2 linked regions of the Solitalea canadensis DSM 3403 genome follow. The protein of the gene in region 1 interacts with the protein of each later gene in a pairwise test. Links are inferred from orthologs where the notes say so. Each region holds a gene or a part of one and is shown on either strand. Other genes may lie near its edges. The genes, in order: ligA and leuS.

Region 1 (15,272 bases):
GCAAAAGCTTTAGCTGCAGCGTATACAGGCAATCCATCTGGTTTAAATGCTTACATTGAAAATCTATTACCATCGTCGCGCAAAAACGTAAATACCGACTGGCAAGATGTTGCCTTCAGAAACGGTATTAATACTAACTATGAGCTTGGCATTAATGGAGGTAGTGAAAAAACTCGTTTCTACCTTGGTGGTAATTATTATAAAGAAGAAGGTATTGTAGTAGGTTCAGGGATTGATCGTTATAGTTTCCGCTTAAACATGGATCATAACATCAATGATAAATTTAAACTATCAGGAAATATTGCGAGCACATTTCAAAACAAAGAAAATAGCAGTCCTGATGCCGCACTTTATCAATCTTACACCAATTTACCTTGGGACAGAGCTTTTGACGACAATGGAGTTCCAATAGACCCTAATACTGCCCCTGAATGGTTTGGTCGCGATTTTTCAAATTTTGCGTTTGAACGTCAATACAATTACAACAAGAGTAGAGACCTTAATTTTGAAGGTGTAATTAAAGGTGAGTACTTCTTTACCAACTGGTTATCGTTTTCAACATCGAACCGTGCGGAGTTAGGTAATGGGTTCAATGAAAATTACAATGATATCCGCTCTACTTCAGGAAGTTACACCAATGGCTACTTATATAATTATAACAGTGATTACCGTACTTATTTAACGTCGAACTTGTTAAAGTTTAACCGTACGTTCAACAATCACCAGATCGACGCTTTATTGGGACAAGAGTATCAATATAATACCGATCAGTACAGTGATGTAACTATGAATGGTTTACTGCCAACGCTTGATGTATTAAGCACAGGAGCGCAAGTGGTAAACTCAACCGGATTAAAAAACACTAGCAAATTCTTATCATTCTTCTTACAAGGAAACTATAACTACAAAGGAAAATACTTCTTCACCTCGTCATTCAGAAGAGATGGTTCTTCTCGTTTCGGAAGTAACAACCCTTATGCTAACTTCTACGCATTTGGAGGTTCATGGATCGCATCGGAAGAAGATTTCATGAAAGATATTTCATTTATCAACTTATTAAAAGTTCGTACCAGCTATGGTACTACCGGTAACGCTGAAATCAGACAATATGTTAACGGGTCTTATTCGTTGAATAATTATGGAGGAATTGGATATTACAAGGTGGATGCATCTTACAATGACATGACTGCAGCCTACCCTTTCCAATTGGAAAACAAAGATCTTACCTGGGAAAAAACAGCGTCGTTCGACTTTGGTATTGACCTAGGTGTATTAAACAATCGCATCAGCTTTACGGCCGATTATTACAACAAAAACACCAGCGATTTATTATTTAATGTTTTACAACCATCAAATGTGGGAATTGGTTCAAAAACGTTAAACGTTGGCAGTGTTAGAAACACGGGTATCGAATTTGGTTTAGTAACCAGAAACTTTACCCGTGATTTTAAATGGGATACAGAGTTTAACATCTCATTCAATAAAAACAAGATCACCGAATTATATAACGACCTTCCTTTTGCGTCAAACCAGGCTATTGGTAACCAACGTTTAATTGTTGGTCAGGATATGCATACCTGGTATATGCGCAAATGGGCTGGTGTAGATCCTGCAAATGGCGATCCTCTATGGGAAGTTGTAACCACCGACCCTCAGACTGGCAAACAAACCGTTACCACCACTAATACATACAGTAAAGCAACCTTACAAACTGTTGGTACTTCAACTCCTGATTTCTTCGGAGGTTTACGCAATACCTTCTCCTACAAAGGCTTGGAACTAAATGCGTTCATCAATTTTGTATACGGTAATGATATCTATAATGGAAACCGTGCATTATTTGATAGCGATGGTGCTTACAACACTTATAACATGATGCAACTGCAAGATGGCTGGAATCGTTGGGAAAAACCAGGCGATATTGCTACGCATCCAAAATTGGTTAACGGAGGTAATAAAAATGCGCAACGACCTTCTTCTCGTTTCATTGAGGATGGCAGTTATTTACGTTTACGTAACGTAACACTCTCTTACGCACTTAAAGAATCAATATCTAAACGTATCGGCGTTCGTTCTGCTAAATTTTCTATTGGTGCTGATAACTTATATACATGGACCAAGTTTTCAGGAATTGATCCGGAGGTTGACGACAACGGTTCTGTTGGATTCAAATATCCATATTCAAGAAAATTCATTTTGGGCGTACAACTAGGTTTTTAACCATCTAAGAATTAAGACAATGAAAAAAATATATTTACATCTGTTCAGCCTTAGCGTCCTGTTAATGGGAACTACTGCTTGTTCATTAAATGAGTTACCAACCGATGGCTTGCAAGATAATCAGGTAACTTCAACCGTACAGGGACTCACAGCTGCAACTGCCGGTAATTACTCGTTTGCGTTAAAACAGCAGTTCATCCGTAATCTTTATTATATGAATGAACTTCCGGGAGATAATGTAAGTTTAAGTGGAACTACTACTGATGCCTTATTTTATTCTTATACATATGGCCATTTACCTAACCAGCTTAACTCGTATGAGATATGGCAAGAGTGTTACCGCATAATAGCGGGAGCCAATAGACTGATCCCTAAGATTGACGAAAATGCATCGGAAGAGTTTAGTCAATTAAAAGGCGAAAACATATTTCTACGGGCATGGGCTCACTTAATTTTAGTTGATCTTTTTGCAAAACCTTACACCTTACAAGGCGTAAACCCTGGTACTGAATTAGGTATTCCGGTAGTTTTGAGCTATAATCCTGATGAGAAGCCTGCACGTAATACATTGCAGGAAACCTACAATGCAATTGTTGCTGATCTCCTTAAATCAGCCGATTTAATGGGAAGTGATAAGAGTAGTGTTTACGCATCAAAAGAAGTTGCCTGGGCTTTATTATCGCGTGTGTACTTATACATGGGGCAAAATGATAAAGCAATCGAATACGCTGACAAAGTCATCAATTCAGATCGTTATGAACTGGACAATGCTGATAACTATAAAAAGTACTTCACCATTCAACCTGAAAACAACCCTGAGACCATTTTTGCCATTAAGTTTGCTCAGAAAAATGATTTAGGGTACGGAAGTATTGGCTCTATGTATAATGCTGATGGTGGATATGGAGAGCTGTACGCTTCAGTGCAATACATGAAGCTTTTAAACAAGCATCCGGAGGATTTACGTCACTCTTTCGTAGCTGTTCAATATAAAGCGGGTACTACAGATACTTTGAAAAGGAATGGCGATCCGAAAATTTTTGTTTTCAAATTTTCTAACCAGGGAGCAACCAGTTCTATGTCTTCGCCAGCTATTATCCGTTTAGCAGAAGTGTATTTGAACCGTGCAGAAGCTAATGCTAAATTAGGTAAGAATACTGAAGCTTTGGCAGATGTTAACACTATTCGTTCTCGCGCTGCGATTCCGGCGAGTGCATTATATACCACCGGCGATTTAAAAGGTCAGCCAAGTGTACTAGATGCCGTTTTAGAAGAACGTCAGCTTGAGCTTTCATTTGAAGGATTCCGCCCACGCGATTTGTTCAGAAACAACCGCACATTGGTTCGTGAATATCCTGGATTCCACCCATTAACAGACGGAACAAAACAAATAATTCAACCAACCAATCCACGAATTATTCACCTAATACCAGAACAGGAGATTATTCTAAATCCTAATTTAAAACCTAACTTATAGGGAGATTTAGAGTTTAAGGATTAAGGTTCTTTTGTAAATTTACTGCACAGAACCTTAGTCCTACTCTTGAAGTGTGTTAAAAAATTAATTACACCAACGTTTTCAGGACATCTTATTAACGCTCAATATTTATCAATAAATTCTGATTCATGACTAATAATCAACATACACCTCAACATTTAAGTGCTATTATTGATGCATTTAGTATTGAGGGTACTATTGCAACAATTAAACCGTATGGCTCTGGTCATATAAATGACACTTTTTACCTGAAAAACGAAGATCAAACCCATCCTGATTATTTATTACAACGCATTAATCACGCTATTTTTAAGGATGTTCCGGCCCTAATGGACAATGTAAAAAAGGTAACCGAACATCTTCGAAAAAAGTTAGCTGCAATACCCGACAGTAATCCTAAAAAACAGGTATTAACGATTATTCCATTAAAAAACGGACTGTTATACTTTAAGGACGTTGATGGTAATTACTGGAGAATGTACTTGTACTTAACTGATACCAACAGCTATGATCTGGTTGAAAAGGAAATCCAAGCATTTGAAGGAGGAAAAGCATTCGGCAGATTTCAGGCGCTATTATCGGATATGGATGCCACGTTATTAGCCGAAACAATACCCGATTTTCACAATATAGAAATGCGCTTATCGCGTTTTTATAAAGCATGGAGTACTGATATAGCCAAAAGAAGAGATGAAGTAAATGAGGAAACCGATTTCATTAATAAGCGGGTAGATGTAATGAAGTCGATACTAAATTTAGGAAAAGAAGGCCACCTGTCACTTCGAATTACTCATAACGACACTAAATTCAACAATGTACTGCTAGATGCAAACGATAAGGCTCAATGCGTTATTGACCTTGACACAGTGATGCCTGGTTATGTAGCCTATGATTTTGGAGATGCAATCAGGACTATCATCAATTCAGCTTCTGAAGATGAAAAGGACCTCAACAAAATAAAACTAAATATTCCTTTGTTTGAAGCCTACACTAAAGGCTACCTTTCTGAAGCCGATAAGTTTTTGTCGGCAGTTGAAGTGGATTCACTAATGATGGGAGTTTTGTTGATTCCGTATATGCAAGCAGTTCGTTTCTTGACTGATTATATAGAGGGAGATGTTTATTACAAAACTAATTTCGAAGGTCATAACCTCCAGCGTACACGAGCACAAATTCAGCTACTAAAAGAAATTGAAGCTGAGCATGATACATTAGTAGGAATAATTGATCGTGTTTATAATGAATTGAAAAATGCAACAACACTCATTTCATAGCATGATAAATAATAAAGCCTTCGAAAAGAATCGAAGGCTTTATTATTATTTATAGTCTCTTGCTTTTACTTTAAGAACCTCTCCTATTTTATTAAAAATTATGATTTCCTCGTTCATCTCTTTTGGCCTGTTCAATCCTTTTATCAATGGCTTTTTGAATACCTTTCATTACTTTTTCAGTAAGTTCACTCGTTGCGATTTGATTATAATTTTGTAAAACATAAATTATCATATGCACAAAATCGCCTTGTACAGTTCGGAAGAGATGATCTAAGTACTAGCACCAACTATTAAGAGAACTGTACGCAGCGACGGCATTTTTTGCTTACTTTTTTTTTGCTGAAGAAAAAAAGTGAGTCCCGCAGAAGGCGACGAAAGAAAAAAAACTCTCAAGATTAGGTTCAATGCATTCTAGCGAACGTCTTTCAATCGCACAACAGGTTATTAATAATAGCCCTATTTCGCTACACGAATCATTTTTAAACAAACAGGTTTATCTAACTCCAGCTTTACCTTAGTATCTTCCAATTTTCCTGTCACCTGGTTAATTCTGAAAACAATTATATTATTGCTATCCCGATTTGCCACTAACAAGAATTTTCCGGACGGGTCAATCATAAAATTACGTGGATGTAATCCTGTTTTAAAGTGACCAATTTCAGTTAATTTCCCATCTGCTCCAACTTTAAATGCCGCAATATCATTGGTAGTACCTCTGTTGGTTGCATATAAAAATTTGCCATTTGGAGTTAAATGGATATCGGCAGAACCCTTGTCGCCTGTACCAGGAGATTTGTCAGAGAAAAGCGTTTGAAGCTCCGTTAGATTTCCTTCAAAATAAGAGTAAACCATAATTTTGCCTGAAATCTCATTTAACAGATAGCAATACCTTCTATTAGGGTGAAACTCAAAATGGCGTGGACCGGCACCAGCTGGTAAACTATAAAAAGACGGGGAAGTCTGAGTTAAAACCTCTTTTGTACTTTCAGGATAAAACTTGTATTTATATAAACGGTCATTGCCCAAGTCGGCTGCAAAAAGGTAATCGCCATCAGGAGAAAAATTTGCACTGTGCACATGAGAACTTTCCTGACGACCCGCATATACGCTGCTGCCTTCGTGCTGAAGAGTTTGTACCGCCGGATTTAAATATCCTCCGTCATTCGTTTTAAAAACGACCAGATTACCACTGCTATAATTGGTGGCCACAACATTCTTTCCGGTTGCATCAAGTGTTACATAACAAGGATGATCTCCATTAGTAGGTTGCGTGTTCATAAAATTGATCGAACCTGTTTTATTATCAAAATAGAAAGAACTTACCGCACCCTTCCCTTCACCATTTTCATTTACGGCATATACTTTCTTTTTGTCAGGAGAAACGGCTAGGTAAGAAGGGTTTTCAGATTTCACCTTGCTCACATAAGTAAACTTAACCGTTGCAGGGTTAAAACGATAAACATAAATACCTTCACTGGTTCCGTTCGTATAAGTTCCTACCAATAAATAATACTCTGTCTGAGGCAGTTGTTGAGCTTGTGCTAACCCTGCAATCAACAGAAAAAATAATATGAATAGTTTTTTCATTATAAGAGATTTATGTGCCTCAAAGATAAATCATTTTGTCTGAAAATAGGATGATTAAAAACAGGTCAAAAAAAACAGCGGCTCAAACTTGATGCTTGAACCGCTGCTTCATAAATGGACGAAAATCACTTTTCATCATTCTCATGAATTATCTAACGTCTGGAGAGCATTTCTTCTAAAGCATTGCGTTCAGTCTGCAATTCGCGCGCTAAACGTTTTTCTTTTTCATTTGCTTTTGTTTTGAAGTTCTTAAACTCTTCTGTCAGTTCTTCAAACAAATGAATACGATAATAGGCTTCCTTCTTAAAACCTTTATTTATGAAAATAAAATAAGCTAATGCTCCGGCTAATCCTATTACCAACCCCCACATAATTGTATTGTAGGATTTTTTAGAAATATTGATACCCATCAAACTCAAATTATCAATAAGATTCTGGGTTTCTTGCAAATTCTGATTCTTAGCAGTTAGGTTATTTTGCAGTTCGCTAATTGTTTTCTGTTGAGCTGCAATTTTCACATGTGCTGTTGTTACATTCTTCTTTTCTTTGTTTAGCGAGTCATTCGCGTTGCGCCATAAGGCCCTTAAAGAAGCTTCCTTAATAACTTTGTACTCTTGATAATTATTTGCTTTTTCTACTATAGCAGTATACTGGCTTTGAAGATTAGGGCCACTTTGAAAACTTTCAGCATTAGCACTACTACATAAACATACACCTGCCACTAAAACACGGAAGATCATTCCTTTACTCATACTTAACTTGTTTTTGGATGGTTTAACTAATTGTTTCAAGAGAAACTGAATGAATTACACAAGTAAGTTGCCAAAGTAACCGAAGAGGTTTACCAAGCGTGTTTTTTAATTATCAAAAAGGGGAATGCAGGACAGTTTGCCCGATATTTATCCAATAAGAAAATAGTTATTTCATTAATACTGTGTATAAACTATTATTATAAATTGATAATCAATGAGGTAGATGATACCCAATCTTTGCAAAAAATTTCCTGTTGGTTATAAGAAAGCCCTATCATTTCTGATAAGGCTTATCTTTTATAATTCAATCTTGGTACCGAGTATCTTTAAAAACTCAGCTATCCATTTTGGATGCCCTGGCCAGGCTGGTGAAGTAACCAAATTTCCATCAACAACAGCATCTGTAGCAGCAACATCTACATAGGTTCCTCCGGCTAAGGTAACTTCCGGACCAACAGCAGGATATGCTGTTAGCTTTTTGCCTTTTACCACATTTGCAGCAGTTAAAATCTGTATGCCGTGACAGATCGCTGCAATTGGCTTGTTACTTTCCGCAAAATGCTTTACCAGTTCAATCACCTTTGGATTTAAACGTAAATATTCAGGAGCCCTCCCACCTGCTAAAACAATCGCATCATATGCCTTCGGATCAACATCCGCAAATGAGTAATTCAAAACAAAGCGATGCCCTGGCTTTTCACTATAGGTCTGGTAACCATCAAAATCATGAATAGCTGTTGTAATGTAATCGCCTTTCTTTTTATCCGGACAAACAGCATGAACTTCATGTCCTACCATCAACAGCATTTGAAAAGGCACCATTGTTTCATAATCTTCGGCAAAATCACCGGTGAGAAATAAGATATTCTTTTTCATAAGGAACACAAATTTGGAGTTAAAATCTATAATTATTATATAACGAAATTTCGTTGTGATATATTCTTATGATAGATATATTGCATGCCAAATTAATTAGTGTCTATGAATAACACTCTATCTACTTCACAAAAGCTGAATGCCTTAAAGTCTGAAAATTTCAATAAAAGCGTTAATAGTGCGGTTACTGCCATTATTCTGTTTATCCTAAGTTATGTCATCCTTGTTGGATTAGCAATCGGATTAGCCATTATTTGTGGCTTTGCCGGATTTATGATGATCTCCATGGGAATACATTTTCTTACCATTATGGTTGCCTTAGGCATTATTTGTTTGGGGGCCATGGTTTTCTTGTTTACCGTAAAATTCTTATTTGTTTCTAACAAGGATACTAATCCGCATAGAGTACAGCTTTTTGAAGATGACCACCCTAAATTATTTGCTTTAATAAAAGAAATTGCAAAAGAAACCGGAACATCATTTCCCCAAAAAGTGTTTGTTTCGCACCAATTAAATGCCTGCGTATTTTACAATTCAGGATTTTGGTCGCTTTTCTTTCCTATAAAAAAAAACCTGGAAATTGGTTTAGGATTAGTTAGCTGTATAAACGAAGCAGAACTTAAGGCGATTATTGCTCATGAATTCGGGCATTTTTCGCAATCAAGCATGCGGGTTGGCAACTATGTTTACCGGGTAAATAATATCATTTTCTCTATGGTAAACAGTCATGATAAATGGGACGATCTGTTAATACGTTGGGTCAATACAGGTGGTCTTTTTGCATGGTTTGCCGTTTTCACATCACATATTGCCAACTTCATACGTAAGCTATTAGCGAAAGCTTATCAGCCTATCAATATTCGCTATCTGGCGCTTTCAAAAGAAATGGAATTTCATGCCGACTTAGTGGCCGCGAATGTTGCCGGCAAAAGCGCTTCTATTTCGGCGCTCCGAAGAATAGAATTTGGAGCTATAGTGTTTGATGACCTTGTGAACAAGCTTGGAGAACTTGGAAATGAAGAAAAACGAACAGATAACCTATTTATCAACTTTAAGGAGTTTTTGAGATACCGTGCTCAAAAAAATAGCTTCCAATTAGAAAATGACCTTCCTATCATGGATGACAATAGTTATAGGACAAATATGGTTCATCGTAGAGTAACTTATAATGATAAATGGTCGTCACACCCTGATTTAAAAGAGCGTGTAGCTAACATTTTAAAAGCAGATATTGAACACGAAAATCTATACACTGATCCGTGGAATTTATTTGACAATGCTACATCACTGCAGCTTCAAATTACTACTCAATTATATACTTTGGGTTTCCCCGACAAAAAACTTTCCTGTAATTCCGCAGGATGAAGTTCAAAGCGCATTACTACAACAACCTAAAAACTATAACCTGCACGAGTTCTTTAGACTTTTCTACTTCAATCGTTCGCTAAGTAAGCTCAATCTTGATTCGCTAATTTGTAATCAACAATCGGTTGATAATTTTGAAGACATTTATCCCGTGAGATTTGAAGATCAGTTAAACTGCTTTTATCGTGATTCAAATGATCTCAACACTTTAAATTCCATCAAAGAAGGTCATATAATAGCTAACGAATTTGAATTTGATGACAAGATATATTCGCTTGATCAGGTGGACGACATTATAGCGGAATTACAAAAAGAAATCGATCAACAAACTGAATATTTCAACAGGAAAGATGAACAGGCTTTTTTATACAATTATAAAACAGCTCTCTTGGAAAGTATTGAAAAAGCTGAAGAGTATAAAAAGCTTTATAACAATTTTCAAAATGCAGAACAAGAGCTAAATAATTATAGAACACTTACAACTCGATTCTACGCTTATTCTTCTTACCTGTCCTCGTTCAATTATCTTTCGGACGAAGTATCCAAAAATGCTTGCGAAGTGCTCAATGAGTTGATTCATACACTTAGAACGAACGTTGAAATGAGTAAACAAACTTCGATTTTCGCCATTCAGGATGTTGATCTCTCTGATGGATACTCCAACTATCTACTGCACGATAAACCTACCGTTTCGTCAACTTTAAGCGAGTTTAATGTGCATGTTTATAATAAAACATTTGAAACAACAACCGCAATTTTGGATAAGGTATCAACAGTAAAACAGGAAACTGAACGTATGTTATTACAATTTCAGATGGAATTAGTAAACGAGAAAGCTACCTTTTAGTTCTAAAGAAAACGGCTTTGAGATTACTCAAAGCCGTTTTCTTTAGAATTTTATTAATAATTACTCCGCGATAAGCAGGAAATAATTCTTCTTACCTTTCTGAGCAACAATAAACTTGTTGTTAATCAAACTTGATTGATCGATCAATTGATCTACTCCACCAACTTTTGTTTTATTCAGGCTAACTCCTCCACCCTGGATCATTTTCTTTGCTTCACTTTTTGAAGGAAATACTTTGGCTTTATCACCCAGCAAATCAACAACATTTACCCCTGCCGATAGTTCTTCTTTTGATACCTGGAACTGTTCGATTCCGTCAAAAATACCTAACAAGTTATCATCGCTCAATCCGTTCAAAAAGTCAATTGAACCGTTTCCGAATAAAAATTCAGATGACTTTACAGCAGTCTCATAATCATCTTCAGAGTGCACTCTGATAGTAATATCTTTTGCCAAAGCTTTTTGTACAACACGTAAGTGAGGTGCAACATCGTGTTCTGCATCTAAAGCCTCTAATTCTTCCTTAGATTTTAACGTAAAAATGCGAATCCAGTTTTTAGCATCTTCATCACTGGCATTTAACCAAAATTGGTAAAATTTATATGGAGAGGTACGTGAAGGATCTAACCACACCGCACCGCTTTCTGTTTTACCAAATTTATTGCCATCGGCTTTCTTAATTAGCTGTGTGGTTAACGCAAAAGCTTCTCCTTGAGCCTTTCTACGGATCAGCTCAGTTCCGGTAACAATATTACCCCATTGATCAGAACCACCCATTTGAAGGAAACAGCCTTTATGTTTCCATAAGTAGTAAAAATCGTAACCCTGAATTAACTGGTAACTGAACTCTGTAAATGAAAGACCGCTATCACCTTCAAGACGTTTTTTTACCGAATCCTTAGCCATCATGTAGTTAACGGTAAGGTGTTTTCCTACATCACGGATAAAATCTAAAAAGCTAAATTCTTTGAACCAATCATAGTTATTCACCATTTCAGCACTGTTAGCACCACTGTTGAAATCAAGGAATTTCTCCAATTGTTTCTTAATAGCGGCCTGATTATGGTTCAAAATTTCAGCAGAAAGAAGATTACGTTCCTGCGATTTTCCTGAAGGATCACCAACCATACCGGTTGCTCCACCTACAAGCGCATAAGGCTTATGTCCTGCTTTTTGAAAGTGAATCAATGTCATAATTTGGGTTAAGTGACCAACGTGCAATGAGTCTGCAGTAGGGTCAAAACCAATATAACCGGCAATAACGCCTTCATTCAGTTTCTCTTCAGTACCAGGCATGATATCATGCAGCATGCCGCGCCAACGCAATTCTTCTACAAAATTCATAATTTCTACGATTACTCTGATTTCTAATTTGATTACACCGATTACCCTGTATTGATTACACCGATTTTTCGATTTAGATTACACCGATTAATAACCTAATCCTGAAATAAAGTGCGTTTAGATGAATGGTGAGTGCGCCAAAGATAATTAATTATGATTAATTTGCTTTCTACTTTAAAGGTTTTAACCACATCCCTCTCCTAAACGAGAAGAGTTTACGATCACTCACTCGCCCCGGAAGAGTTCAAGAATCAGTGTTATCAAATAAAAAATCAGTGTAATCAACAAAAGGTGTAATCCCAATAAATGAACTTTCTCTCTCACTATTATTTCGACCAGCAAGCACATGACTCCAACTTTGTATTGGGTTTAGTACTTCCTGATCTTACCAAAAACTTTAATAAAACCTGGAACATCCATCCTCATAAATTTCATGACAAACTTTCGGCAGACCAGTCTTTATTATCAATTTACAAAGGGTGGCAAAAGCACTTAATGGTCGACAAATACTTTCACTCATCCACTTTTTTTAAGAATGAAACTGATAAAGTAAAAGAAGTCATCACCCCACTGCTTGTGGGAACACAGGTGCGTCCGTTCATTCTTGCCCATATCGGATTAGAATTGATATTAGACAGTTTGTTGATTGAAACGCAAAAAATAGATGTTGCCAAGTTTTATACGCATTTAAAACAAGCTGATCGTTCAATCCTGCTTAACTATTTATCGATAAACAACATTCTAGAACCGGCAACGTTCTTCAGTTTCTATGATAAGTTTGTGGAGAATCAATATTTATTTTCTTATACTGATTATCAAAAGTTGGTTTACGCGCTTAACCGTATATGTTATGGAGTTTGGGGTACCCATTTTACTGAAGAAACTAAAGAAGAGCTACAACAGGTTCTTACAACCTATAAAGACACACTCATTGATCATTTTATGAAGATTTTCGATGAAATAGAATCAAAAATTTAATTAGCAATACCTAATTTCGCTTGCTATGCAAATCGAAGAAGCAAAAAAAACAATCGAGGCTTTAACTGCCGAACTCAATCAACATAACTATAACTATTACGTACTTGCTCACCCTACCATTTCTGACTATGATTTTGACCAGAAATTAAAGCAATTAGTAGATCTAGAGCGGGAATTTCCTGAATTGCAGGAACCTGATTCTCCTACACTGAAAGTGGGTGGCGAGATCACTAAAACATTTAAAACCGTACAGCATAAATATCCAATGTTATCATTGGGTAATACTTATTCTGAACAGGATCTAATTGACTTTGATAACCGGATCAGGAAGGCTTTAGGTGATGATTTTGAATATGTTTGTGAGCTTAAGTTCGACGGACTTTCCATGAGTCTGACTTACGAAAATGGCAAATTAGCGCGTGGGGTAACTCGTGGAGATGGCACTAAAGGAGATGATGTTACCACAAACGTTAAAACGATAAAAACCATTCCTCATAAATTAAAAGGAGAAGGTTTTCCTGCTGAATTTGAGATCAGAGGTGAAATATTTATGCACAAAGCAGCTTTTGTAAAGCTCAATGCCGAACGTGAAGAAAACGGAGAACAGCCATTTGCCAATCCTCGCAACTTTGCTTCGGGCACAATGAAAATGCAAGATTCTACAGAAGTAGCAAAACGTCCGTTAGACTGTTTCCTTTACTTTTTGTACGGCGATAATCTTCCTTACAAAACACATTGGGAAAGTTTACAGGCTGTAAAAAGCTGGGGATTTAAAGTATCAGAACACATTAAACTTTGCAAGAATATAAACGAAGTTCTTGACTTCATTCATCTTTTTGAAGATGAACGCTTTAAACTATCGTTTGATATCGATGGAATTGTAATTAAAGTAAATAGCTATGCTCAACAGCAAGAATTAGGGTTTACTGCTAAATCTCCTCGTTGGGCCATTTCTTATAAATACAAAGCACAAGAGGTTGAAACAAAGCTTCTTTCTATCACCTATCAGGTTGGAAGAACAGGCGCCGTTACTCCTGTAGCAAACTTACAACCTGTATTATTAGCCGGAACTACTGTTAAACGAGCAACACTGCATAATGCCAATGAAATTGAACGTTTAGATGTGCGCGAAGGCGATACCGTATTAGTGGAAAAAGGCGGAGAAATTATCCCGAAAATCATTAAAGTTAATTTGGATAAACGTCCAAATGGATTGCCTCCTACGCTGTTTACCACAACTTGCCCTGAATGCGGATCAACATTAACAAGAACTGAAGGAGAAGCCGCTTGGTACTGCCCTAATGATTCTGGCTGTCCACCCCAGATTATTGGTAAAATGCAGCATTTCACCGGACGAAAAGCGATGAATATCGACAGTTTGGGTGATGAAACCATTGTTCAACTCTACAACGCCGAATTGTTGCATAATATCTCTGACATTTATGCTTTAAAAGATAAACGAGACCAACTACGCCAAATGGAGCGTATGGGCGAAAAATCTGTCAATAACTTAATTGAAGGCATCGAGCAATCCAAGCAAATGCCTTTTGAAAAGGTACTTTTCGGATTAGGAATCAGGTATGTTGGAGAAACTGTTGCAAAAAAATTAGCACAACATTTTAAAAATATTGATAACCTTGCAAACGCTAGTTTGCTTGAATTAACTGAAGTTAATGAAATAGGTACACGTATTGCAGAGAGTGTTACCGAATACTTTGCTGAAAACAATCACCGTTTATTGATTGAGCAGCTTAAGCAAGACGGGCTTCAGTTTGAAGTTGAAGAAAAAGAAATTGTGTTGGCAAGCAACAAACTGGAAGGAAAAACTTTCCTTATCTCAGGAGTTTTTGAGGGATTTGGACGTGAAGAGCTGAAAGATCTTATTGAAGCCAATGGGGGAAAAATGTTGAGCAGCATATCATCTAAACTGAATTTCCTGGTGGCCGGAGATAACATGGGCCCATCCAAACTAAAAAAAGCAACCGATTTAAACATTCCGATTATTTCTGATAAAGATCTAATGAGCATGCTGAATTAAACCAACCAAATGAGAACTTTTTTAGCAAATTACTTTTTAAAACGCGAAGCAGCGAAGGTTGCACGCCAGGCAAAACAGTTGGGCCTCGACAAAGCCAACAGCTTCTTGATTTTATACAATGCGTCACAATTAGAAGAAATTAAAGCACTAAAGGAAATTTCTTTCAATTTAGCCCAGCAACAGAAAAAAACTGTTGCCTTATGCCTTATTAGCGAAAAGGATTTGCCTGAATTTCGAACAGAAGCAAGAAATTTTAATTTTATTACACCAAAAGAGCTAAATCTACTATCGTTACCTAAAAAAACGACAGTAAATGAACTTCAATCAACAACGTATGATGTATTAATTAATCTTTCTGCTCAAACTAATACAACTCTTTCGTATTTAGCATTAAAAGCGCATGCAAATTTTAAGATCGCACAATACCTACCCGAAGAAAGTTTTGTATATGATTTCATGATTGATTGTAAAAAAGACACAAGTATTGTTAATT
Region 2 (15,660 bases), 250 kb from region 1 along the record:
TCTTTTAGCTCCTGATGGTTCTCAATTATTACAATCAGATGGTAATCCGGTGAACTTTACAGATGCGGTAAGCCTTGAAAGCGCTACCCAAAGTGATGGTGTAAGAGATGTTAAATACCAGATTTCTAAAGGTGATAAATGGGAAAGGAGCAACGACTATGTGTTGATCCGTTATGCAGAAGTGACGTTAATGAAAGCTGAAGCGTTGGTCAGGTTAGGCCGTGCCGGACAAGCGCAGCCTTTGGTTGCAGCGGTAAGACAAAGAGCTGGCGTTACAACACCTGAGACAATTGATATCGACTTCCTGTACGATGAGTTGTTAAGAGAGTTCTTATTTGAAGAACACAGAAGAACTGATCAGATTCGCTTTGGCAAATTTGGTGTGCCAGGTTGGGAGATGAATGTAACAGAAAAAACCCGTGAGATTTACCCGATTCCAACTTCAGCTATTCAAACCAATAATAAGCTAATTCAGAATCCGGGATATTAATCCTAAAAGGATACACACCCCCAACCCCTCTCAAGAGGGGAACCCTATCGCGTGCAATAGGAAAATCCCCTCTTGAGAGGGGTTGGGGGTGTGTTCTAAAAGATGTTGACACTCCCTCATTACAAGGGTAAAAGCAGATAACATGAAAAAGACTTTATTGTTAATTGGTACGACTCTATCGTTATGGGCTTGTGGAAAGTCTTCGGATGATTCACAGCCCAAACAAGAGGAGTTCAAGGTAACCGCCCACGCACCTATCCCGGTTCAAAAAACCGTAGCTAAAAAGGTGTATGTGCATTTGATGCCTTGGTTCGAATCAAAAGAAACCAGTCCGGATGGAAAATGGGGCCAGCACTGGACCATGCAAAACAAAAACCCTGATATTATTGATGGCAGCGGTAAAAGACAAATAGCAGCTCATTTTTATCCTCTTACAGGCCCTTATGCTTCGGGAGATGCTTCTATTATTGAATACCAGCTGTTATTGATGAAACTTTCGGGAATCGATGGTGTGTTTATTGACTGGCCCGGAACAACGAACCTTTACGATTATCCTTTACTGGTAAAAAATACCGAGAAATTGATTGCCAAGTTGGATAAAGTAGGTTTAACCTTTGCCATCGTTTATGAGGATCAAAACATCAATATTGCTTACAACGCCAAGGTTATCACAGATAAACTTGCTGCAGCACAGCAAGACATGATCTATCTGCAGCAAAATTATTTCAACAAATCTTCTTATATCAAAGCTGATCGGAAACCGTTACTATTGGTTTTCGGTCCGCAAACATTTGGTTCTGAAGATGAGTGGACCAATGTTTTCAACCCACTTAATCCAAAACCTTCATTTTTTACTTTATGGAACACTTCCAGTAAGGCAGGAAAAAATGCGGTCGGTGAGTTCGCCTGGGTTTATCAAAACAATCTTACAGATCTGCAAAACTTTTACGGTAACAGTTATAAGGGAATTAAAATCGCCTCAGCCTACCCTGGCTTCAAAGATTTTTATTCTGAAGGAGGCTGGGGATCTAAACTGTTTACAATTGATCATAACAATATCAGTACATTTAATTCAACGCTTGACCTTGCTTTACAAAGCGGATCAAACAGCATTCAACTGGTAACATGGAATGATTACGGAGAAGGAACTATGATCGAACCTACCAAAGAATTTGGTTATGGCTTCTTGACTGCGTTGCAATCAAAACTGGGAGTTTCCAATTCACAGACTGATCTGGAACTTATTTCTAAGCTCTACGAACTCAGGAAAAAATTCCCTAATGCTGCCGAGAACCAGAAAAAAATGGATCAGGTGTTTTATAACCTGGTTTCCGGAAGAATCAATGAAGCTAAAATCTTAATTCAGAAAATTAACTAATCATGAACCAAGCTTAGCTCGCCCAACTATTTATTCACGTCATCCCGACACCGTATGATTCTCATTTAATGATGAGCAGGATAAATTCTACGTGTCAGCAAATTAAACATGATCGTAGAATAACAACACTGCAAACACAAACGAGAATTATATAAATCTTTCAAAAATGAAAAAAATCGCATTGCTCTGTCTCTTTCTCATTGCATGTACAACCTATTCAAGTTGTCAGAATAAGGCGCAGTCATTATCGGTAAAATCACCGGACGGAAACATTCAAATTGCATTCATACTCAAAGATGGAGTTCCTTATTACTCGGTGACGAAGAAAAACTTAACACTGATAGCCGAGTCTCGCTTAGGTTTTACCATAAAAGATCAGCCGGCTCTTGATAAAGATTTTAAGGTTGTATCTTCTAAAAATGACTCTTTTGATGAAACCTGGACTCAACCTTGGGGAGAGGTAAAAGACATCCGGAATAACTATAAAAGCTTAACAATCGCTCTTCAGGAAAAAGGTGGTAAAAAACGCAAAATGAACATTGTGTTTAAAGCTTACAATGACGGTATTGGTTTTAGGTATGAAATTCCTGAACAAGCTTCATTAAAAGAATACCAAATAACTGATGAGCTTACAGAGTTCGCTATGACTCGCGATTATGATACATGGTGGATTCCTGCGTATGGCGACGAACAAGACTCTGAATACCTTTTCACAAAAAGCAAACTATCAGCGCTGAATCAAAACGTTCATACTCCGCTTACAATGGAGCTTAACGATAGCTTATTTGTAAGTATTCATGAAGCAGCCTTAGTAGACTATGCTTCTATGACATTAAAGCCGGAAGGATTAAAGCTTAAAGGAGATTTGGTTCCATGGTCAGATGGTATTAAAGTAAAAGTTTCAGGCGCATTAAAAACACCTTGGAGAAGCATTCAGATTGCCGATAAACCTGGCGACTTAATTACTTCTTACCTGATTTTAAACCTGAATGACCCAAACAAGTTAACTGATATTTCTTACATCAAACCAGGAAAGTATACCGGAATCTGGTGGGGCATGCACCTTAAAACTCAATCATGGGGCTCAGGATCGATACATGGGGCTACCACAAAAAATGTGGAAGAAATGATTGATTTCTCTAAAAAACATAACATTCAGGGTGTATTGGCAGAAGGCTGGAATACTGGTTGGGATGGCGACTGGGTAAAGGATGGAGGATTCAGCTTTACTCAATCGTACCCTGATTATGACTTAGCTAAACTAAGTAAATATGCACAGGAGTGTGGTATTACCCTAATTGCACACCATGAAACAGGCGGAAATGTTGCTAACTACGACCGTCAATTGCTTGATGCTTATAAACTATTACAGGATAATAACATCCATGCTGTTAAAACAGGTTATGTTAATAAACGTATCAATGGCAAAGAATACCACCAGGGACAATTTATGGTGAACCATTACAACCGTGTAATGCAGGTAGCTGCTGATCATAAAGTAATGCTGGATGTTCATGAGCCAATAAAAGATACCGGTTTACGCAGAACTTACCCTAACATGATGACACGCGAAGGTGCTCGTGGAACTGAATATGAAGCATGGAGTTCAGGCAATCCTCCTGCCCACACTACAATTTTACCTTTCACCCGTGGCTTAGCCGGACCAATTGATTATACTCCTGGCATCTTCGATATACTGTTTAAAAATGACAGTAATTTCAGGGTTCACACTACACTTGCCAAACAACTGGCGCTATATGTGGTAATTTACAGTCCGCTGCAAATGGCTGCTGATCTTCCACAGAATTATGTTAATCAACCGGCATTTAAGTTTATCGAAGATGTTCCAACAGATTGGGATAACACCAAAGTTTTGGATGCCAAAATCGGACAGTTTATTACCGTTGTTCGCAAAGACCGCAAAACCAACGATTGGTACTTGGGTAGTATTACCAATGAAAACAGCCGTTCAATAAATATAAAACTTGATTTCCTTACTCCAGGCAAAAAATACATAGCCGAAGTTTATGCAGACGGGGCCGATTGTAATTGGGAAACCAACCCATTACCTGTCTCAATTACTCAGACAGAGGTTAATGCTGATTCTACTTTAAAACTTAACCTGGCTTCAGGTGGTGGACAAGCGATCAGGTTCAAAGCAATAGATTAATTTCTTCTCATAATATATTGGTTTTTTTATCATTTGCAGTCCCGGCTAAGCCGGGACTATTTTTTAACCTATTGGGTGGTGAACCCCTAACCCCTAAAGGGGAATATGTATCGCTTGGACAATTCGCACTATCAGCACTAGATAGTGCGAATTGTACGCAGTCTCGACTTAGTCGAGAGCATTCTTTCACTTACTTTTTTCCCAATTAATAATCTTGCCAAATTGTAAAAATTGTTTTTTTTATCTCAAGCGACAAGAATTCCCCTTTAGGGGTTAGGGGTATTTTTTAAAGAGATAACGTAATGGTTACACTAAGCTGCCCAAAAACTAAGCATCAATTTTTATATTGCGGACCGTATTAATTTTTCGACTTATTATGAGATTCCTTTATTTACTAGCCTTTATCACCGTATATGCATCCTCTGCCTTTGCTCAGAAAAACACCTGGAACGACAATATTGTAATTGCCCATCGTGGTGCGTGGAAGAAGAATAATTTACCGGAAAACTCTATTGCTGCATTAAAGCAAGCAATAAAATTAAAATGCTATGGTTCTGAATTTGATGTTCACATGACATCAGACAGCATACTTGTAGTTAATCATGATCCCGAATTCTTAGGTATTAAAATCGAAACATCAACTTATGATGAGCTTTTGCAAAAAAGCTTATCAAACGGTGAAAAGATCCCTACCCTTTCAAATTACCTGAAAGCCGGAATGAAACAAAAAAAGACCAAGCTTATCTTAGAAATAAAACCATCCGTTATCAGTCCAGAAAGAACTCTTGCTTTAACTGAAAAAGTGGTAGCGATGGTAACTAAATTAAAAGCAGATAAGTGGATTGAATATATTAGTTTCAGCTACGACGCCACCAAAAAAGTAGTGGAGTTAAAACCTCAGGCAAAGGTTTACTACTTAAAAGGTGATGTTTCCGCAGAACAGTTAGCAGCAGATAAATTGTACGGTGCCGACTATCATTTCTCTGTTTTCAAAAAAGGAGACTGGTTTGCTGACGCTAAAAAATACAAATTACACCTGAATGCATGGACGGTAAATAAAGAAGAAGATATGAACTGGTTGCTGGATAATAAAGTTGATTTTATTACCACCAATGAGCCGGAACTGCTTTTTGAGTTGATTGGAAAAAGGTAGTGACTATATAGCTGTTAGCCGTTAGCTATTAGCTGTTAGCATTGTTAACCGATGTATAAAGGGCCAATAATTAACAGCTAAAAAAACATAAAAGGCTTCAGCCAAACAACAATGTTTGGCTGGAGCCTTTTTAATTTGCTAATGACTCACTACTAACAGCCAAAAACTAATGGCTAAAAGCTAATAGCTAGCAGCTAATAAAAAACCGTACCTTTGCAGCAGTTACACTCCGCAAACAGGAATGTACTTAACCCCAGACTGCTGAGTTTTATTTATAAACAGCATTCTGCCATACAACATTCATGACATTTAACGAATTAAATTTAATAGACCCCATATTAAAAGCCCTGCAATCAGAAGGTTATACACAACCCACCCCTATTCAGGAACAATCAATCCCAGTTGCCCTAAAAGGCCAGGATTTATTGGGTTGCGCACAAACCGGAACCGGTAAAACAGCGGCCTTTACCATTCCCATTTTACAATTATTACATCCGATTGTTCGTCACGAACAAGGAACAACTCCAATAAGAGCCCTTATTCTTACGCCAACTCGTGAGTTAGCCATTCAAATAGGAGAAAGCATTGCAGCCTACGGGAAAAATCTGAAGCTTAAACACCTGGTTATCTTTGGAGGCGTTAATCAACTAAACCAAACGGTAGCGCTAAGCAAAGGAGTAGATATTTTGGTAGCAACTCCAGGACGTCTGCTTGATCTGATGAACCAAAAATTCATTCATTTACATAAGGTTCAATTCTTTGTACTAGATGAAGCCGACCGTATGCTCGATATGGGCTTTGTGAATGATGTGAAAAGGGTGATTGCCAAATTGCCTGAAAAACGTCAGACACTATTCTTCTCAGCTACTATGCCTCCCGTTATCCAACAATTGGCCGACAGCATTTTAAGTAAGCCTGTTAAGGTTGAAGTAACTCCGGTGTCATCAACTGCAGAAACCATTAATCAGTCTGTTTACATGGTTGATAAAGGCAATAAACGCGCATTATTGACCCATTTACTAGAAAACGATGGAATTGGTTCTGCATTAGTCTTTACCAAAACTAAACATGGCGCGGATCGTATTGCTCGTGACCTCAACAAGCACAAGATCAAAGCCGAAGCTATTCATGGTGACAAATCGCAGAACGCACGTCAACGCGCCCTAAGCAACTTTAAATCAAAAGATATCCGGATATTGGTAGCCACAGATATTGCTGCCAGAGGAATTGACATTGATGACCTGTTACATGTGATCAATTTTGATATTCCTTACGAAGCAGAAACATATGTGCATCGTATTGGCCGTACAGGAAGAGCCGGAGCCAGCGGAACAGCTTTAACCTTTTGTGATCCGGAGGAAATGACCTACCTGAAAGATATTGTTAAACTGATAGGTAAGTCTATTCCTACTGTGGAAGATCATCCTTTTCCAATGACTATTCAACGTTACCTGGAGGTTCAACAACAAGCAACCGACAAGAAAAACGATAATCGAGGAAGTAAAAGAGGATTTTCTCATAATAAAAACCGCGGAGGAGGTCAGGGACATAGCAGTAAAAAACAGCAACACCGAAAAGGTCAGTCAAAATCCACCTCGGCATCTAAAGGAGGTCCAAAAAGATAATATAGAAAGCCTTGCTTTGAGCAAGGCTTTTTTGTTTTTACTAGTGCTCACTACTGGCAAAAATGTATACAATATAAAGTTGAGACAGAAATGTTAGGCTATCTGACCCTATTGCAGCTTAAATAAATAGTTGAAAAATAACATTTTACAGTTATCTGTAAGCATAATCAATACTTAATCAAGTTTTACCATCAATTTAACAATGATTCTAATCAGAGTTTATCATTACATAAATCGCTCAAGACCTGACTATTATCATGTTTGACATAAAATTAGTAAGTTACCTTTGTATCATAATAAAAATGGAACACTAATTGACATTAGTGAATTGTTCATCTAAAATTCTTTGTTATGAAAGCTCCTGCTTCAACTTCGATATTAAACTCGAAAGAAATAACTGCTAATAAGGCAACTCAAAAATATACCCTTCAGAATTATGACTACCAAAAATATTTGGGTGGAAGAAAATCACGCAAATATGGCTCGTGCTCAACGTTAGTCTATGATGAGAGTTATGAACATTGCTATTATTGTAACGCCGACTAACTATTTTTAATGCTCTATATCTTTCATACTAGAAAGCGTCCTGATTAAAACAGGACGCTTTTCACATTATGGAGTTTTGTTACAATTCTCTCCCAATAAAAATATTATATTAGTAGTAATTACGCATTATTCGTTACTACAGTATGAAATATCTTTCCCTTCTGGCATTACTTTTCATTTTAAGCAGTTGCGGTGGTTCTGATCCTAATTCGGTTTCTCCAGTGGGAACTTTAACAGCCTACGTTGATCTTTATGATGAATTTGGCAATAAACAATCCTCTTCAGATGGTGCAAAAGTAACGCTTAACAACATTAGTCCTAAAAAATCCGGTATCACTGATAAAAATGGGCGATGTGAGTTATTAAATACCAACCCAGGTAAATATGACATTGTATTTAGCAAATCAGGGTATGGCGACTTTTGGATGTTCCAGGTAAATCATAATCAACGCCATACTTCATTAGACGCAATTGATTTAGTGCAAACATCGGGTACGGTTGCCAGTAATATAAAAGTCAGCTTTAATGCTGCAACAACTCAGTATGAAGTGGAAGGCACAATTACTCCTGTAACTGCCGACAATAGATGGATTCGTTTATTTATTGGTGAATCAAACAACGTTTCATCATCCAACTATAAATACTCTCCACAAAGTGTTTATACCGTAAATAACGGAGCTTTTAAAATCCTAATGAATAAAGAGGAAATCACTTCACTAGGAATCGCACAAGGCACTAAATTTTATGCGATTATATATGGATCTCCGTTTAAATATTCATCCTATTTTGATCCAGGTAAAAAGTTGAATCTCTATCCTTCTCTGTCAGCAGCTTCAAATGTTGCAGAAGGAGTTGTGAATTAGTAGTTAGCTATTAGCAAATAGCTGTTAGCTGTTAGGCTAAAGCCTTTCTTATTTTATCTCATCAACCGTTGACTGAAGTGGCTAATAGCTAAAAAAGCTCTAGCCGCTCACACGACTAAAGCCTTTTTATTTATCCTGCGTTGACTTCAGTCAACGGCAATGAAACTAATAATATCAAATAGCTAATGGCTAACTGCTAATAGCTAAAGAACAACATTCACAATCCGGCCTTTTACTACAATTACCTTTTTAGGAGTTTTTCCATCCAGGTATTTAGCTACATCGCTACTTTCTAAAACTGCCTTTTCTACATCTGCTGCTTCCAAGGTTAAAGGAAGATTTAATTTGGTTTTAACCTTCCCATTAATTGAAATAGGATAATCAAATGCATCTTCAACCAGGTATTCAGCTTTAAATTCTGGGAAGGACGTATGGATAATTGAACCCGCTTCATTGCCAAGTAGAACCCATAATTCTTCCGTAATATGAGGGGCATATGGAGACAAAGCAATTACCAATGGTTCCAGTATGGTCTTTTTATTACACTTTAATGCTGTTAACTCATTAACACAGATCATATAACTAGATACCGAGGTATTGAATGAAAAACGCTCAACATCTTCTTGTACTTTTTGAATGATCTTATGCAGTGCTTTCAATTCAGCTTTGGTAGGTTCTTCATTAGAAACAAAGAAATTTCCCTGTTCATTGTAGAACAAGTTCCAGAATTTACGCAAGAAATTATAAACTCCTGAAATACCGTTAGTGTTCCATGGTTTTGATTGCTCTAGAGGCCCAAGGAACATCTCATACATACGCAATGTATCAGCACCATATTGATCAATAATATCATCTGGGCTTACAACGTTGTACTTAGATTTCGACATTTTCTCCACCTCATGACCGCAGATGTATTTGCCATCCTCTAAGATGAATTCTGCATTAACATAATCAGGAGACAGATTTTTGAATTTATCCAAATCCAGCACATCGTTAGTAACAATGTTTACATCTACGTGCAACGCTTGCGTATCATAGTCTTTGCGAAGGCCATAAGAAACAAACTTGTTGGTACCGATGATTCTATACACAAAGTTCGAACGTCCCTGGATCATCCCCTGATTGATCAGCTTTTTGAAAGGTTCTTCTTCCTTCACATAGCCAAGATCTTTCAATACCTTATTCCAGAAACGAGAATACAGCAAGTGACCAGTAGCGTGTTCAGAGCCACCAATATAAAGATCTACATCTTTCCAATAATCAATTGCTTCGGTTGATGCAAAAACATTTTCATTTTTTGCATCCATATAGCGATACCAATACCAACTACTTCCGGCCCATCCAGGCATGGTACTGTGTTCGTATTCAAATTCATTTTTATATTTCCAGTTTGCAGCACGAGCTAAAGGAGGCTCCCCTGTTTCGGTTGGCAAATATTTATCAACGTCAGGTAATACCAACGGTAAATCATTTTCATCGATCAGGTATGGTAATCCATTTTTAAAGAAAACCGGAACTGGTTCACCCCAATAACGCTGGCGAGCAAAGATTGCATCGCGCATACGGTAATTAGTTTTTGCCTTTCCACTGCCGTCTGCCTCGATCTTTTCAACTAAGGCTTTCATTGCTTCAGCGTAAGTCATTCCGTTGATCATACCTGAGTTCACATATTTACCCTCTTTAGTGGCATCAGCTGTTTCGTCCAAAATTTGGCTGTCCAAAATCTGAACGATAGGTAAATTGAAATGCTTCGCAAAACGATAATCACGCTCATCGCCCGAGGGAACTGCCATTACAGCCCCGGTACCGTATCCGGCCAAAACGTAATCAGCGATCCAAACTTGTACTTTTTCTCCACTTAACGGATTTATAGCATAAGCACCAGTAAAAGCACCCGAAACTGTTTTTACATCAGCCATACGATCGCGTTCACTTTTCTGCTTGGTTTTAGCGATGTACGCTTCTATATCAGCCTTTTGGCCTGGTGTCGTAATTTTCTCAACAAGTTCATGCTCCGGAGCCAGTACTAAAAACGTAACACCGTAAACAGTATCTAAACGTGTTGTAAATACTTCAATCTTATCGACCCCTGCACTTAAATAAGTCTCAGGATCAACATCATGATGAGCATCTAACTCCATCAAACCATGTTCATTCTCCGGAGCAGACATAAGCTCAAAACGTAAAAGAGCTCCAACTGATTTGCCAATCCAGTTACGTTGCATTTCACGTACAGGTTCAGGCCAGTCGATCGTATCAAGTCCGTTTAACAAACGTTCAGCATATGCGGAAATGCGCATGCTCCACTGTTTCATTTTTTTCTGTTCAACCGGATGACCGCCGCGCTCAGAAAAACCTCCTATTACCTCATCATTAGCCAAAACAGTTCCCAATGCAGGGCACCAATTTACAACAGATTCAGACAAATAGGTTAAACGGTATTTTAACAACTCTTTTTGTTGTTGTTCCTCACCAAACAACTTCCATTCTGCTGCCGTAAAAGAGCGTACATCTTCATCGCAAGCAGCTTTAACATTTCCTGTACCGTGTGCCTCAAACATCGAAACTAACTTACTGATAGGCTCAGCTTTGTTAGTATCGTTATTATACCAAGCATCGAATAGCTTCATGAAAATCCATTGCGTCCATTTATAATAATCGGCATCACAAGTGCGAAGCTCTCTGCTCCAATCATATGCAAAACCAATGCGATCTAACTGTCCGCGGTAACGTTTCGTATTCTGATCTGTAGTAATTGCAGGGTGCTGGCCCGTTTGAATTGCATATTGCTCGGCAGGCAATCCAAAAGCATCGTACCCCATTGGATGAAGCACATTAAACCCTTTCAGTTTTTTGAAACGTGTAAAGATATCAGAAGCTATATAGCCCAGTGGGTGTCCAACATGTAATCCTGCTCCTGACGGATATGGGAACATATCCAACACATAATACTTTGGTTTATTTGAGTCGATGTCCACCTTAAAGGTTTTGTTATCGGCCCAGAACTTTTGCCATTTCTTCTCAATTTCTCTGAAAGAGTATTCCATTTAACTTTTTATTTATAAATAGCGTTCTGATGCGTATGATCTATTCACCGCAATTAACAGCTTTAATCGTTTAACTTTTTGCGAAAATAGGGTTTTGTTTTGCCTTAATAAAAAAAGCGACGAAATTTCGATGCTTTTTAAAAATATAAGAACTGAAGGGCCCTTACTTTTTAATCACAATTCGTAGATTCTTCTAAACAATCGGTAAGAGGTTGAATAACTTTTATCTATAAATGTAGAATCCCTAACTTATATCTCGAGATAATTAGTTGCTGTAAACGTTCATTTGTACTATAGTTATTTGAAGAAGACACCCCTTTATTATCATTAATTACCAGCCATCCATCCGGCTTAAATGCCCAGAATAATTTACCATTGAACTTATTGTCGAATGATTTTATCGGTTTATTAGATGATTTATAATAAATTCTCACGGTACTTACAAAATACCATGTACCTATTAGGCGTTTATCAAACTGTTTATCAGCAATTTCATTTTCTTTTTTGCATGCTAATAGGGTTAATGGTATTGAAGCGAGTAATAAAAACTATATATAATTTCATTTTCATAAGTAGTATTTTCTTTGATTCAACTAAAAAACATAGCTGTTGTTACCTGAATCTTTAAAATATTCCATCCTGAGCTAATGATATATTTGCACACTTTTCATTTTTTATTTACGTTTAATTAGAGAGGTTTCCTATTTTCGCAAAACCTATACAAAATTCTTATGCAGGAGTTTGAAGAAAGCAACGTATCGAAAAGAACAAAAAGAGTTTACATCACTACTGTAATCAGTATTGCGATGGTATTATTAATGGTAGGTCTTGCCGGACTGCTAATTTTACATGTCCGCAAAATATCAGATTATGTTAAAGAGAATATCGTTGTAAACGTATACCTGAATGAAGATGCCAAGGAAGTAGATATTTTGGCGCTGCAAAAAGAAATTGAAAAAAATCCGGCTGTAAAATCTACTGTTTATGTAAGTAAAGAGTTAGCCGCTGAAAATCTTTCAAAAGATTTGGGAGAAGATTTTATTAAATTCTTAGGTTATAATCCGCTGCTTTACTCCATTGATGTTTACATGAAAGCAGATTTTGCGGATAATGCAAGTATTGATAAAGTAACCAAAGAAATTACCGGAAAGCCTATTGTTAAAGAGGTTAAGTACCAGCCATCATTAGTTGATAGCATGAATCGTAATATGAAAGCTATCAGTCTGGTTATCTTATGCTTCGGTGGCTTATTATTATTCATTGCACTAGCATTAATCAACAATACGATTCGTTTAGCTATCTATTCTCAACGTTTTCTGATCAAGAGTATGCAATTGGTTGGCGCAACCAAAAACTTCATACGTAAGCCTTTCTTAACCATGGCTATTTTGCATGGTATTTTAGCTGGCTTATTAGCTACGTTAATGGTAATGGGTGTTTTATACCTGGCACGCAATGAAATCCCTGAATTGATCGTTATGCAAGATTATGCTGAATTCGGTATTCTTTTCGCAGGACTGATCATTCTTGGAATTTTAATTTCATTGTTCAGTACCTATTTTGCTGTAACCCGTTACTTACGTCTGAAAATCGACGCTTTATACGTTTAAAACAATCACAATTAGTTATCGGATGATGAGTAATTCAATTATGACGATAACAACTAACTGATAACTTAAAAAAATTAATGAGCACTCCTTTAAAACCAACAGAAAATAAAACCGATAAGAACGTAACGTTTCTTTTTGGTCGTCAGAATTATATATTAATGCTTGCAGGCCTAGCTGTTATTATACTTGGCTTTGTTTGCATGAGCGGCACAACCGATATTATGAGCAACACCAAAATCGTAGTTGCTCCTATTTTGGTTCTGGCAGGATTTGTAATTGAATTTTTCGCGATCTTCAAAAAACCTGCTGAATAATATAGATCATGGTTCATAGATTATAGTTCATAGCTCTTTTATATTCTATGAACCATGATCTATGAACTATTTGCCCATCACCACATAACCTCCATCCCCTTCCTTACAAATGACCCTTATTCAAGCTATTATCCTTGCTATCGTTGAAGGATTAACTGAATTCTTACCTGTTTCATCTACCGGACACATGATCATTGCTTCATGGTTGATGAAAGTTCCGAACGGTGATTTTACTAAATTCTTTACGGTTGGTATTCAATTCGGAACCATACTTTCAGTGGTGGTTTTATATTTCAAACGTTTCTTTCAAACCTTAGACTTTTATTTCAAGCTATTTGTTGGTTTTATTCCTGCTGTTGTATTTGGAGTTTTATTCTCTCACCAGATTGATGCTTTGCTAGAAAGTGTATTAACGGTAGGTATTATGCTTTTAGTCGGAGGAGTAATTTTTATTCTTCTTGACAATTGGTTTAAAGCGTCTGAAAACAATCCTGATAAAGAAATTAAATATAATAATGCATTTGTTATTGGCTTGTTTCAATGTATTGCCATGATTCCTGGTGTTTCTCGCTCAGCATCGACAATCATTGGTGGTTTAACTCAAAAACTAAACCGTAAACAAGCTGCTGAATTTTCATTCTTCCTTGCCGTTCCTACTATGTTTGCAGCAACAGCAAAAAAGATGTACGACTTCTATAAAGACGGAGGCATTAACCTTAGTGGTGAAGAATGGAAGCTTTTCGGTATTGGAAACCTGGTAGGGTTTATCGTTGCAATCATCGCGATCCGCGCATTTATCGGTTACCTAACAAAACACGGTTTCAAGGTATTCGGTTGGTATCGTATCGTGGTAGGGGCTGTTATCATTATTTTTTATTTCCTTGGGTATAATCTTCAACTGATCTAAGAGAAACTACTATTGATTTTTATACTTAAGGCTGTAAAACAGAAACTAATGAATAGTTATTATCTTTGCAGCCACCGGGAAACGGATAGTGAGAACAGATGACAAATATTTCGATCGAACAACAAGAAGAATTTTCAAAGGAAAAAGGACCTGTCTCTAATACCAACAAGGATATGGAAGGTTCTTTTTTACATAATTTTGCCGAAGGAGAGGTTTTGTTGGTAAACAAACCTTACAAATGGACTTCTTTTGATGTGGTAGGCAAAATCAGAAATGCTTTTAAGCCTGCTAAGATAAAAGTGGGACATGCGGGAACTCTTGACCCTTTAGCAAAAGGTTTGTTGATCATCTGTACTGGTAAATTCACCAAAAAAATAGATGACTACCAGGCTCAGGAAAAAGAATATACCGGTACATTCGTTTTAGGAGCTACTACACCATCATACGATATGGAAACGGAGGTTGATGTTCGATATGATATCCGACACATTACACCAGCTCATATCCTTGACACCATACCACATTTTCTGGGAGAAATCGAACAGGTTGCTCCTGCTCATTCGGCCTTAAAAATCAATGGAGAACGTGCTTATGAAAAAGCTCGTCGTGGAGAAGAAGTTCAGTTAAAATCCAGAAAAGTAACCATCAGTGAATTTGAAATAACCAGAATTGACCTTCCAGAGGTTGATTTCAGAGTGGTTTGTTCAAAAGGCACTTATATTCGTTCATTAGCCAATGACTTCGGAAAGAAATTACAGAATGGTGCCTATTTATCCGCACTACGCCGCACCCGTATTGGTCAATTCTCTGTAGACAATTCATGGGAGATCATGGAACTGGTGAATAAGATTAAAAGTCAGAAGGAAATTTAAAGCCTATAGTTCATAGATCATGGTTCATAGCCGTCAGTTTAGTCCCTATGAACTATGAACCATTAACTATTATCCAAACAAGCAATTAAACAATGAACATATACAGAAGTCTTGAAGAATTTAGAACACTCGATAAACCGGTTGTAACACTTGGAACATTTGATGGTGTACATTTTGGGCATCGTAAGATTATTCAACGACTTCTGGAAGTTGCCCACACAATTGAGGGAGAAACGGTTGTATTAACATTCTTCCCTCACCCTCGCATGATTTTGCATCCGGAGGCCGATCAGCCAAAAATGATCAATACCCTGGATGAAAAAATGGATCTCTTGAAAAAAGCAGGTGTTCAGCATTTGATCGTCATTCCGTTTACACGTGATTTTTCCAACCTAACTTCGTCTGAATTTATTGAAGATATATTGGTAAAAAAGATTGGTACTAAAAAACTGGTGATCGGTTATGACCATCGTTTTGGTAAAGATCGCGAAGGTAGTTTTGAGCATTTAAAAATGTACGGACCTCAATATGGATTTGATGTGGAAGAGATTCCGGAGCAGGATGTAAATGATGTGGCTGTAAGCTCTACAAAAATAAGAGAGGCACTAATTAAAGGCGATATCGCTACCGCCAACAAATTCTTGGGTTATAACTTTTGCCTAAGTGGAAAGGTTGTTAAAGGAGA

Evidence for each region.
Region 2: the proteins of ligA (region 1) and leuS interact in binary tests that used the Escherichia coli proteins (3 or more experiments, as listed by UniProt). The link is inferred for Solitalea canadensis DSM 3403 from one-to-one orthologs.

What each region holds. Positions count from the first base shown.
Region 1 is NC_017770.1:3,222,957-3,238,228, forward strand. The notes cover bases 12,276-15,272. They hold ligA (NAD-dependent DNA ligase LigA), read left to right. Parts: upstream 12,276-12,766; coding sequence 12,767-14,779; downstream 14,780-15,272. Other genes in these bases: SOLCA_RS13320 (hypothetical protein), read left to right, coding at 12,276-12,741; SOLCA_RS13330 (DUF6913 domain-containing protein), read left to right, coding at 14,789-15,272. Outside these bases: SOLCA_RS13275 (SusC/RagA family TonB-linked outer membrane protein), read left to right, coding at 1-2,220; SOLCA_RS13280 (RagB/SusD family nutrient uptake outer membrane protein), read left to right, coding at 2,240-3,697; SOLCA_RS13285 (phosphotransferase enzyme family protein), read left to right, coding at 3,847-4,992; SOLCA_RS13290 (lactonase family protein), read right to left, coding at 5,449-6,579; SOLCA_RS13295 (hypothetical protein), read right to left, coding at 6,732-7,331; SOLCA_RS13300 (DJ-1/PfpI family protein), read right to left, coding at 7,629-8,207; SOLCA_RS13305 (M48 family metallopeptidase), read left to right, coding at 8,313-9,572; SOLCA_RS13310 (hypothetical protein), read left to right, coding at 9,724-10,419; tyrS (tyrosine--tRNA ligase), read right to left, coding at 10,480-11,763; more of SOLCA_RS13320, read left to right, coding at 12,070-12,275. UniProt on the Escherichia coli protein: DNA ligase that catalyzes the formation of phosphodiester linkages between 5'-phosphoryl and 3'-hydroxyl groups in double-stranded DNA using NAD as a coenzyme and as the energy source for the reaction.
Region 2 is NC_017770.1:3,478,858-3,494,517, forward strand. What follows is about bases 8,229-11,613. They hold leuS (leucine--tRNA ligase), read right to left. Parts: upstream 11,273-11,613; coding sequence 8,429-11,272; downstream 8,229-8,428. Other genes in these bases: SOLCA_RS14405 (hypothetical protein), read right to left, coding at 11,500-11,613. In the rest of the region: SOLCA_RS14370 (RagB/SusD family nutrient uptake outer membrane protein), read left to right, coding at 1-490; SOLCA_RS14375 (glycoside hydrolase family 71/99-like protein), read left to right, coding at 633-1,868; SOLCA_RS14380 (glycoside hydrolase family 97 protein), read left to right, coding at 2,035-4,038; SOLCA_RS14385 (glycerophosphodiester phosphodiesterase), read left to right, coding at 4,415-5,191; SOLCA_RS14390 (DEAD/DEAH box helicase), read left to right, coding at 5,494-6,816; SOLCA_RS23230 (hypothetical protein), read left to right, coding at 7,168-7,362; SOLCA_RS14395 (carboxypeptidase-like regulatory domain-containing protein), read left to right, coding at 7,506-8,225; more of SOLCA_RS14405, read right to left, coding at 11,614-11,706; SOLCA_RS14410 (cell division protein FtsX), read left to right, coding at 12,004-12,882; SOLCA_RS14415 (DUF3098 domain-containing protein), read left to right, coding at 12,960-13,196; SOLCA_RS14420 (undecaprenyl-diphosphate phosphatase), read left to right, coding at 13,306-14,103; tRNA pseudouridine(55) synthase TruB, read left to right, coding at 14,277-14,975; SOLCA_RS14430 (bifunctional riboflavin kinase/FAD synthetase), read left to right, coding at 15,068-15,660.